Regions from separate parts of the Streptomyces sp. NPDC006691 genome, predicted to be linked through region 1. Evidence: riboswitches for the same ligand, from Rfam matches in the RefSeq annotation. Region 1 holds a riboswitch; the other holds the start of a gene.
The links. A riboswitch is a leader RNA that binds a small molecule or an ion and turns the genes downstream of it on or off. The one in region 1 is predicted to bind cobalamin.
Positions count from the first base shown of each region.

Region 1 (5,405 bases):
GAGCGTACTTCGATCACTCAAGGAGCATCGAATCTACCGGCAGGTAGCGCGACTGTAAGAGCCGGATCAGGTGATTCGCGCCACGACGGGGCCCCTGCCATGCTGGGCCGCCGAACACCGTGGCAGAGAACCGGACAAACGGAACGGGACACATGACAGCGGAAGCCAAGGCGGCCACCCCGGCCACCCCTCCCCTGACGGAACGCCAGGAGGCCCGGCGCCGTCGCATCCTGCACGCGAGCGCCCAGCTGGCCAGCCGCGGCGGCTTCGACGCGGTGCAGATGCGTGAGGTGGCCGAGGCCGCGGGGGTCGCGCTCGGCACGCTGTACCGCTACTTCCCTTCCAAGATCCATCTCCTGGTCGCCACGATGCAGGACCAGCTCCAGCATCTGCACGGCACCCTGCGCAAGCATCCGCCGTCCGGCGCCGGCTCGGCCGAGCGGGTGGCCGAGACCCTCATGCGGGCCTTCCGCGCGCTCCAGCGCGAGCCGCACCTGGCGGACGCGATGGTGCGCGCCCTCACCTTCGCGGACCGCTCGGTGAGCCCCGAGGTAGACACGGTCTCGCGGCAGACCACGGCGATCATCCTGGACGCGATGGGACTTGAGCACCCCACCCCTGAGCAGCTTTCGGCGGTCCGGGTCATCGAGCACACCTGGCACTCGGCCCTGATCACCTGGCTCTCCGGCCGGGCGTCCATCGCCCAGGTCAAGATCGACATCGAAACGGTCTGCAAACTGATCGACCTCACGGCCCCGGGTGCCGTTCCGCCCAAGGGGTAGCGCCCCCGTCCCCGCGCGGGGGTCTCCCCCGGGGGAGACACGGTCCCCTGTGCCCTCCGAGGGGGGCTGATCCCCCGGAGGGGGTTAGTCCTCCGGAGGGAACACCGGTTCCCGGGAGTCGAGCAGGGTGATCAGGATGGCCTCCACCGGGCAGCCCTCGGCGGCGGCCAGGATCTGTTCGTTGGCGTCGGTGTCGGGGGTGCGGGGGTGGGACTGACGTGCGGAGTCGAGCTCGAACCCGGCCGGGGCGTGGCCCACGCACATGCCGGATCCGATGCACACGCTCCGGTCGACCTCGACGTGCCAGCGGTCGCCCATCACTCGCCCCCGTGTCCGGCGGGCAGGTGGATCATCTTGTGCTCCAGGTACTCGCCGAAGCCCTCGGGCCCGAACTCCCGCCCCAGACCGGAGGACTTGTAGCCGCCGAACGGGCCCAGCATGTCGAGGCTGAAGGTGTTGACGTTGAAGGTGCCGGTGCGCACCGAGCGCGCGAAGTCAATGCCGTGCTCGACGTCCCCGGTCCACACGCTGCCGCTGAGCCCGTACTCGGAGTCGTTGGCGATCCTGAGCGCCTCGGCCTCGTCCCCGTACGGCAGCAGACAGATGACCGGCCCGAAGATCTCCTCGCGGGCGATGCGCATCGTGTTGTCGACGTCTCCGAAGAGGGTCGGCTCGACGTACCAGCCCCGGTCGAGACCGGCCGGACGCCCGCCCCCGGTGAGGATCTTGGCGCCTTCCTCCTGCCCGATCCTGATGTAGTCCAGCGAGCGCTGCCGCTGCCGCTCGGCGACCAGCGGGCCGACCTGGGTGGCCGCGTTCAGCGGGTCCCCCACCACGAGCGCGCCCGCGGCGGCGGCGAACGCCTCGGCGATCTCCTCGTAGCGGCTGCGCGGAGCCAGGATGCGGGTCTGGGCCACGCAGGCCTGCCCGTTGTTCATCCAGGCGGCCGGGACGACGCCCGCGACGGTCGCTTCGAGGTCGGCGTCCGGCAGGATCACCGCGGCCGACTTGCCGCCGAGCTCCAGGGTGACGCGGGTGAGGTGGCGCGCGGCGACCTCCATCACGCGTTTGCCGGCCGCGACGGAACCCGTGAAGGACACCTTGTCGACGCCGGGGTGCCCGACGAGGTACTCGCTGACCTCGCGGTCCGCGGGCAGGATGGACAGCACCCCTTCCGGCAGGCCCGCCTCGGCCGCGATCTCGCCGAGGATGTAGGAGTCGAGGGGTGACTCGGGGGACGGCTTGAGGATCACCGAGCAGCCGGTGAGCAGCGCGGGCCCGAGTTTGGCCGCCGCCACGAACTGCGGGACGTTCCACGGCACCACGGCCGCGACCACGCCGACCGGCTCGCGCCGCACGAGGAGCGGGCCGAGGGCGCCCGACCGCCTTTCCTCGTAACGGAATTGGCGGGCCACGGTGATCGCCGAGTCCCAGACCATCATCGCGCCGAGCGCCTGGGCGAGCACGCTCCAGGAGTACGGGGAGCCGTTCTGGGAGCTGATGGACCGGGCGATCTCCTCGTGCCGCACGAGGATGGCGTCCTTGATCCGGGACACCACCTCGATGCGCTCCTCGGGCGTGGCCCGCGCCCAGGGTCCGGTGTCGAAGGCCCGGCGCGCGGCGGCCACGGCCCGGTCCACGTCGGCCCGGGAGGCGTGCGGCACGCGGCCGATGACCTGCTCGGTATGGGGTGAGATCACCTCGATGACGTCGGAGCCGAGCGGGTCGGTCAACTCCCCGCCGATGAAAAGCTGTCCGTGTTCCACGAGCTCGGTCATGCCTGGTGCCTCCTGCGGCGCGGGCTTCGCTGTGGCCTGACGTTGTTTCAGAACTGATACCAGTTCTAGTTGGAGGAGTCCACGGCCGGGACGAGGTGGGGAATGCGCGCCCGGGCCGACTTGATCACCGGAGAGTCGGCCGAGCCGGGCACCCACTGTAACCAGTTCTAGTTATAGTGACCGGGGGCGTGCCACTCGACCGGGTGTGCGCCGGCCGGCCGCACAGGGACCCGGAGTCACGGATCCGGAGAGACGAGGACCCCATGCCGCAGGAGCCAGCACGGGAACGGGCACAGGAGCCGACGCGGGAACGGGCACAGGAGCCGGCGCGGGAGCCGGCCGCGCCCGAGGCGGCCTCGCCCGAGCCGACCGCTCCTGAGGCGGCCGCCCCTCAGGTGACCGACCACGGGGGCGGGGTCCACTCCATCAAGGTGCCGATCCCGGACAACCCGCTCGGCCACACCCTGGTCCACCTCGTCGACACCGACCGGGGCCCGGTGCTCGTCGACACCGGCTGGGACGACCCGGACTCCTGGGACACCCTGGCCGCCGGCCTGCGGGCCCTCGGCACGGACGTCTCCGCCGTGCACGGGGTCGTGATCACCCACCACCACCCCGACCACCACGGCCTCTCCGGCCAGGTCCGGGACGCCTCCGGCGCGTGGATCGCGATGCACGCGGCGGACGCCGCCGTGGTGCGCCGCACCCGGGAGGCCCGACCGGGCGTCTGGCTGGACTACCTGTGCGCCAAGCTCACGGCGGTCGGCGCCCCGGAGGAGCATCTCGCCCCGCTCCGCGAGGCCCGTACGTCCGGACGCATGCGGACCCTGCCGGGGCTGCGGGCCGCGCTGCCCGACCGCGAGATCGTGCCGGGCGACCTGCTGCCGCTGGCCGGGCGCCGGCTCCGCGCGATCTGGACTCCGGGTCACACGCCGGGCCACGTCTGCCTGCACCTGGAGGAGGAGCACCCCTCGGGGCTGCCCGGCAACGGGCGCCTGTTCAGCGGCGACCACCTGCTGCCCGGGATCACTCCGCACATCGGCCTGTACGAGGACCCCGACGACGCCGTCGAGACCGACCCGCTCGGCGACTACCTCGACTCCCTCGAACGCGTCGGCCGACTCTCGGTCGCCGAGGTCCTGCCCGCGCACCAGCACGCGTTCACCACGGCGGGGGCGCGGGTCCGCGAGCTCCTGACCCACCACGAGGACCGGCTGACGGGTCTGCTGTCCCTCCTCGCCGTCCCCCTCACACCGTGGGAGCTGGCGGAACGGATGGAGTGGAACCGGCCCTGGTCGGAGATTCCGTACGGGTCGCGCACGATCGCGGTCTCGGAGGCGGAGGCGCATGTGCGGCGCCTGGAGAAGCTCGGGCGGGTCGAGCGGGTGCCGGGGGGCGGGGTGGTCCGGTTCCGCTCGGTCTAGCGGTCCGGCTCCGGCTGGTCCGGCTGGTCTGGGGCGCCGCCCCCGACCCCGGTTCTGTCCCCGCCCAGCCCCTTCGCGCGGCTCCCCGCGCCCCTGCGGGTGGCCCGGTACCGGGGCACCCGCAGCCCGTCATGGCGGTCCCCCCTGGCCGTTGAGGCCTTGGCGGAGTCTGAGGGCGAGCGCTCTTGAGGGGCGAACGGGGTCTGGGGCGGAGCCCGGGGGTCGTTCACCCTCCGGGTAGGGTGGGCGGGTCGTCGTCATGCCCCGTACGGGGGAAAGCCGGTGCAAACCCGGCGCTGACCCGCAGCCGTGAAGCCACCCCGGGTGGCAAGCCGGAACGCCCCGTCACCGCATGACCGGCTCACACGTCACCCGCACACCGCAGGTGACCCGCACCGTCGAGGTATACGGGGCCCGAGCCGGGTGCCAGCGCGCGCCCGTGCCCGCGCCCCCCGCAGGAGAGGCACCGCCCGCCATGACCGTACGCCGCTGCGCCGCAGCGCTCGCCGCCGCCACCGCCGTCCTGGGCGGCGTCGCCCCGGCCGCATTCGCCGACGGCACGCCGTCCCCCGCGGCGGTCCCGCCGGGCCTGTACGGAACCAAGGACCCCCAGTACGACGGCGTCTTCCGGCAGTCCCTCGCCTTCCTCGCCCAGGAGAAGACGGGCGTCAGGCCCGCCGGCCAGGCCGTCACCTGGCTCACCGGCCAGCAGTGCGAGAGCGGCGCCTTCACCGCGTTCCGTGCGGACCCGGCCAAGCCGTGCGACCCCAAGGCGATGCTCGACACCAACGCCACCTCGGCCGCCGTCCAGGCACTGGTCGCGCTCGGCGGGCACGACGACGCGGTGAAGAAGGGCACCGGCTGGCTGAAGTCGGTCCAGAACGACGACGGCGGCTGGGCCTACAACCCCGGCTCGAAGAGCGACGCCAACTCCACCGCGATCGTCATCGGCGCACTCGCCGCCGCGGGCGAGAAGCCGGCCGAGGTCAAGTCGGCCAAGGGCGGCAAGTCCCCGTTCGACGGCCTGCTCGCCTTCGCGCTGCCCTGCGACGACCCCTCCGGCGGCGGCGCCTTCGCCTACCAGGGCGACCTGAAGACCGGGAAGCTGTACGCCAACGCGGACGCGACGGCCGCCGCGGTGACCGGCTCGCTCGGCAAGGGCCTGACCGCGACCGCCGGCCCCGCCGATGCCAAGGGCACCGCCTGCGAGAAGGCCACCACGCCCGAGCAGGCCGCGCACAACGGTGCCGCCTACCTCGCCAGGACGCTGGCCCCGACCGGGTTCCTGAAGTCCGCGATGCCGGGCGCCGAAAGTCAGCCCGACTTCGGCAACACCGCGGACGCGGTCGTCGCCCTCGCCGCCGACGGGCTGTCCCAGCAGGCGAAGGCGTCCGCCGACTGGCTCGCCAAGAACGCCACCG
Region 1 is NZ_JBIAGW010000003.1:220,562-225,966, forward strand. It holds gene ACFYNP_RS07770 (TetR family transcriptional regulator) at 153-782, shown strand; gene ACFYNP_RS07775 (ferredoxin) at 867-1,100, opposite strand; gene ACFYNP_RS07780 (aldehyde dehydrogenase) at 1,100-2,560, opposite strand; gene ACFYNP_RS07785 (MBL fold metallo-hydrolase) at 2,824-3,984, shown strand; cobalamin riboswitch at 4,211-4,346, shown strand; gene ACFYNP_RS07790 (prenyltransferase/squalene oxidase repeat-containing protein) at 4,460-5,405, shown strand, end outside.

Region 2 (5,405 bases), on a different contig from region 1:
CGGCGCCACCCGGACCCGGGGTGTGCTTGCCGAACCCGTCGACGCCGTAGTGGCGGTACAGCTCGCTCTCCGCCGCGGCGTCGAGGTGCTCCTCGGCGTCCAGCCGCGGGGCGTCCTTCACCACGCTCTTCGCGTACGCGACGTGCAGGGCGTCGCCGTCACGGCGGGCACCGGCCAGCGGCACGAACGACTCCTTGGTGCCGAAGAGGCCGGTCTTGACCGTGACCCACTCCGGGCGGCCCGAGCCGTCGGCCAGGTAGACCTGTTCGACCCCGCCGATCTTCTCTCCGTCGGGGTCGTAAGCCACCAAGCCCTTGAGACCCTCGGGGCGGCTGAACATGTCACCGGTACTCATGCGGATCACTCCTGACCTGTCGGGGGGATGGGCACGGCGGCATCCGCATACGGAGCCCCGGCCCTCGCTACAACCCCGCCACATCCCCCGCGCCCCGGCGACCGCAACCGACCGCGCGCAACGGCTCACACGCCGCCCACCGCCCCCGCCCCCATGCCTGGCGGCAGCCGTCCGGGGCGGCCGGGCGCATTAGGCCATCCGCGTGAACGCGCCCATTGCGCACGGGACGCGAACCGTGACGCCCGGTGATGCCAGACGAGCCGACGCCCCTCGGGCCCCGTCACGACGCCCGCCCGGTGCGATGATCACGTTTCTCACGCTCAGGGATGAACGGATCTCCGCTCGGCTCGACTTCCGTCTCGGCCGCCCGCTACGAAGTTCACCCAGTACGGGAGAGCTTCGACGAGGGGTATTCATGCGCATGTCTGCCAGGACGACCATCCGTGCCACGACCAGCGTCAGGACGACGGCCTCGGCCGTCCTTGTCGTCCGGCAGGCAGGGGGCGCGGCGGCGGGCCCGGCCATGGTCGTAGCGGCGCTCCCCGGTGGGACGTCCTGATGGCCAGGCCCCGTCTGCTGCTCGTCGTGTGCGCCGGGCTGCTCGCCACCGGCTGTGTCTCGGTCACCTCCAAGCCCGGGCAACCCGACCGACAGCTGAAGCCGGAAGGCGGCCGCCTCACCGCCGTGTCGCCCGGGCCGGAGCAGTGGCCCGCCCGCGAAGCCCTGGCCCCGGCGACCGGCTCGGCGCCCACCACCCGCGGCTCGGGCGCCGTCCAGCCGCCGGACGGGCCGGCCCCGGACCGCCCGCGCCCCGACACGGCGGCCTCGGCTCACCGCACCCCGGTCCAGCGCCGGGCCGCCGCCCGGCACCCCGCGCCCGCGATCCCGCCGCACCACCACCGCGAACAGCCCCGCCCCCGTTACGACCCAGGTCAGGTCTGCGCCTGGGCCAAGGGCACCGGCTTCGACCCTGCGGTGGTACGCGCCTGTCAGCAGCAGCTGGGGCTGAGGTGAAGAGAGCCGCCAACTGACCCCCCAACGGCGGCGGTTGGGGGAACCCCTCACCGAACTCCCGCGTGTTCCGAAGAACGTCCTGGCGGCCCGTTCCCCGCCCCGGCACTATCGGCGCGTGATCCGCGTTGAACCAGTCGAACGGCGAGCCCGGGCCGCGTCCGGCTCGCATCGATCAACGGTCCCGGAGGGAACGCATGGCGCAGCACAGCGCGGAGGTCACCCATCGATCGGTCCCCTCCCCGGCCGGCCGGATCCATCTCGTGGAGCAGGGCACCGGGCCCTTGGTGCTGCTCGTTCACGGCTTCCCGGAATCCTGGTACTCCTGGCGTCATCAGCTGCCCGTGCTCGCGGCGGCGGGATTCCGCGCGGTCGCCCTCGACGTACGCGGCTACGGCCGCTCCTCCAAACCGGCCGCCGCATCCGCGTACCGGATGGTCGATCTGGTCCAGGACAACCTCGCGGTGGTCCGGGCCCTGGGCGAGGAGTCGGCGGTGATCGTCGGCCATGACTGGGGCGCGGCCATCGCGGCGAATTCCGCCCTGTCCCACCCGGGGGTCTTCCGCGCGGTGGGGCTGCTGAGCGTTCCCTACGCGCCGCGCGGCGGGCCGCGCCCCAGCGAGCTCTTCAACGGCATGGGAGGAGACCAGGAGTTCTACGTCTCGTACTTCCAGGAGCCGGGCCGCGCGGAGGCAGAGATCGAGCCGGATGTCCGCGGCTGGCTCACGGGTTTCTACGCGGCGCTGTCCGCGGACACGATGCCGGCTCCCGGCGCCCCGGACCCACACTTCGTCAGCAGGAACGGCACCTTGCGCGAGCGCTTCCCCGCCGGCAGGGTGCCCACTTGGCTCGGGGAGCGTGAACTCGACTTCTACGTCGGCGAGTTCGAGCGCACTGGTCTCGCCTCGGCCCTCAACCGGTACCGCAACATGGACCGCGACTGGGAGGACTTCGCCGCCTACGACGGCGCCCCCATCACCCAGCCGTCCCTGTTCATCGGCGGTGCCCGCGACGCGTCCACGACATGGCTGGCCGATGCGATCAAGGCATACCCGGACACCCTGCCGGGGCTGGTCGCCTCCCATGTTCTGGACGACTGCGGCCATTGGATCCAGCAGGAACGTCCGGCCGAGGTCAACCGGCTCCTCACCGACTGGCTGGCCGGCCTGCCCGCCTGAACCACCCCCCCCCGTCTGCGCCCCGCACCAGTGCCATCGGGGCAGGAGGGACCAAGGGGACATGGAGGATCGGTGATTTCCCGGCGCGGACCGGGCTCGGCGCCTAGGGTCGGTGACATGCGCATTGTTATCGCTGGTGGTCACGGTCAGATCGCACTGCGGCTCGAACGGCTGCTGCACGCACGCGGAGACGACGTCGCGGGGATCATCCGCACAGCGGAGCAGGCAGGCGATCTGCTGACGGCGGGCGCCGAACCCGTCGTGTGCGACCTGGAGTCGGCGTCCCTCGATGAGCTCGCCCCGCACATGGAGGGCGCGGACGCGGCCGTGTTCGCGGCCGGCGCCGGCCCGGGCAGCGGAGTGGCCCGCAAGGACACTGTGGACCGTGCGGCATGCTCCCTGTTCGCGGACGCCGCGGAGGCCGCCGGGGTGCGGCGCTTCATCGTCGTGTCCGCGCTGGGCGCCCGGAACGCGCCCGCGCCCCGCGGTTCCGCCTCCGTATTCGCCGCCTACCTGTACGCCAAGGCCGCGGCCGACGCGGATGTCCAGGCGCGGGCCGGGCTCGACTGGACGATCCTTCGTCCGGGCCAGCTCACCAACGGGCCGGGCACGGGCCTGGTGACCCTCGCCGAGTCCACCGGAGGAGGGGCCGTCACCCGCGACGACGTGGCCTCCGTGCTGGCCGCCCTGCTTCATGAGCCCGGCACCGCGGGGCAGACCCTGGAGCTGATCGGCGGAAGCGTTCCGGTGGACAAGGCGGTCGCCTCGCTCGTCGCCTGACTCACCGCGCAAGCGCTCGGCGGTTCGGCGGTTCGGCGGTTCGGCGGTTCGGCGGACCATGACCCGCGATGGGCAGTAGCCGTCACCGCCGCCCGCCGAGACCGAAGTCCCTTCCCTATGGCCCCACATACGGGACCAAGGTCACACAACATCTCGTGTCGGGATATCGCATCCCATCGCAGATGTAGTGTTTCGTTCTGCCGGTTCGACGGCCGCGGCCGATGCCGCGCGTCGAGGCAAGAGGGAACCCGGTGGGAATCCGGGACTGCCCCGCAACGGTGAGTGGGAACGACGGCCGGGTGCGTACGCGCATCCGCACGCGCACAACCCGCGAGTCCGATACCTGCCGGCACACATCCGCGCGTACTCACGCCCGGAGAACGTTCCGACGCCTCGTGGGAGGGCTGACGTGACTGTCGTCGACGCCGTCGATTCCGTGACCGAATATCTGGACCGCAGCGACTGGCGGGTCAACGCCAATGCCAATCAGGGCTATTCGCTCGGCGGCCTGATCCTCAACACCGCGGGAAAGGTCATCGCCAACTACTGGCTGGACCAGGTGTATCCAGAGGCGGTCGGGCGCGCCCATCGCGACGGCGACCTCCACATCCACGATCTCGACATGCTCGCGGGCTACTGCGCGGGCTGGTCGCTGCGCACCCTGATCACCGAGGGTCTCAACGGAGTGCCCGGCCAGATCGACTCGGGGCCACCGCGCCACTTCTCCGCCGCGGCCGGCCAGATCGTGAACTTCCTCGGCACGCTCCAGAACGAGTGGGCCGGCGCCCAAGCCTTCAGCTCGTTCGACACGTACATGGCTCCGTTCGTCCGCAAGGACGCCATGACGTACTACGAGGTCCGGCAGTGCGTCCAGGAGATGGTGCACAACCTCAACGTGCCCTCGCGCTGGGGCACCCAGACGCCGTTCACCAACCTCACCTTCGACTGGACCTGCCCGGTCGATCTGCGTGCGGAGGTGCCCGTGATCGGCGGCGTCGAGATGGACTTCCGCTACGGGGACCTCCAGGCCGAGATGGACCTGATCAACCGCGCGTACATCGAGGTGATGACCGAAGGCGACGCCGCCGGGCGGGTGTTCACCTTTCCCATCCCCACCTACAACATCACCCGGGACTTCCCCTGGGAGAGCGAGAACGCCGACCGGCTGTTCGCGATGACCGCCAAGTACGGGCTGCCGTACTTCCAGAATTTCATCAACTCCGACCTCCGGCCGCACCAGATCCGTTCCCTGTGCTGTCGGCTCCAGCTGGACCTGACCGAGCTGCTCAAACGCGGCAACGGACTGTTCGGCAGCGCCGAGCAGACCGGCTCCCTCGGCGTCGTCACCGTCAACTGCGCCCGGCTGGGCCATGTCCACGCCGGTGACGAGGACGGCCTGTTCACCGCGCTCGACCGGCTCCTCGAACTCGCCCGCACCAGCCTGGAGATCAAACGCGTCACCGTCCAGGACCTGATCGACGGCGGGCTCTACCCCTACACCAAGCGCTACCTCGGCACCCTGCGCAACCACTTCTCCACCATCGGCGTGAACGGGATCAACGAGATGATCCGGAACTTCACGTACGACACCCACGACATCACCACCGCCGCGGGACACGCCCTGGCCGTGCGGCTGCTCGACCATGTGCGGGCCACGATGATCGAGTTCCAGGAGCAGACCGGGCACCTCTACAACCTGGAGGCGACCCCGGCAGAGGGAACGACGTACCGGTTCGCGAAGGAGGACCGCAAGCGCTTCCCCGGCATTCTCCAGGCAGGTTCGGACGAGCACCCCTACTACACCAACTCCTCACAGCTGCCGGTCGGTTGGACCGACGATCCGTTCACGGCGCTGGAGATGCAGGACGAGTTGCAGGGCAAGTACACCGGCGGCACCGTACTCCACCTCTACATGTCGGAGCGCGTCTCCACCGGGGAGGCCTGCCGCAACCTCGTCCGCCGCTCCCTCGAACGGTTCTCGCTGCCGTACCTGACGGTGACGCCGACGTTCTCGATCTGCCCCGCGCACGGATACCTGTCGGGCGAGCACATCAACTGCCCCCAGTGTGAAGCCATGTGCG
Region 2 is NZ_JBIAGW010000012.1:200,488-205,892, forward strand. It holds gene ACFYNP_RS25425 (DUF2382 domain-containing protein) at 1-355, opposite strand, end outside; gene ACFYNP_RS25430 (hypothetical protein) at 914-1,369, shown strand; gene ACFYNP_RS25435 (alpha/beta fold hydrolase) at 1,564-2,544, shown strand; gene ACFYNP_RS25440 (NAD(P)H-binding protein) at 2,662-3,324, shown strand; cobalamin riboswitch at 3,509-3,690, shown strand; gene ACFYNP_RS25445 (ribonucleoside triphosphate reductase) at 3,734-5,405, shown strand, end outside.
Region 2: it holds a riboswitch for cobalamin, as region 1 does, so the genes downstream of both, ACFYNP_RS25445 (ribonucleoside triphosphate reductase) here and ACFYNP_RS07790 (prenyltransferase/squalene oxidase repeat-containing protein) in region 1, are expected to answer to the same signal.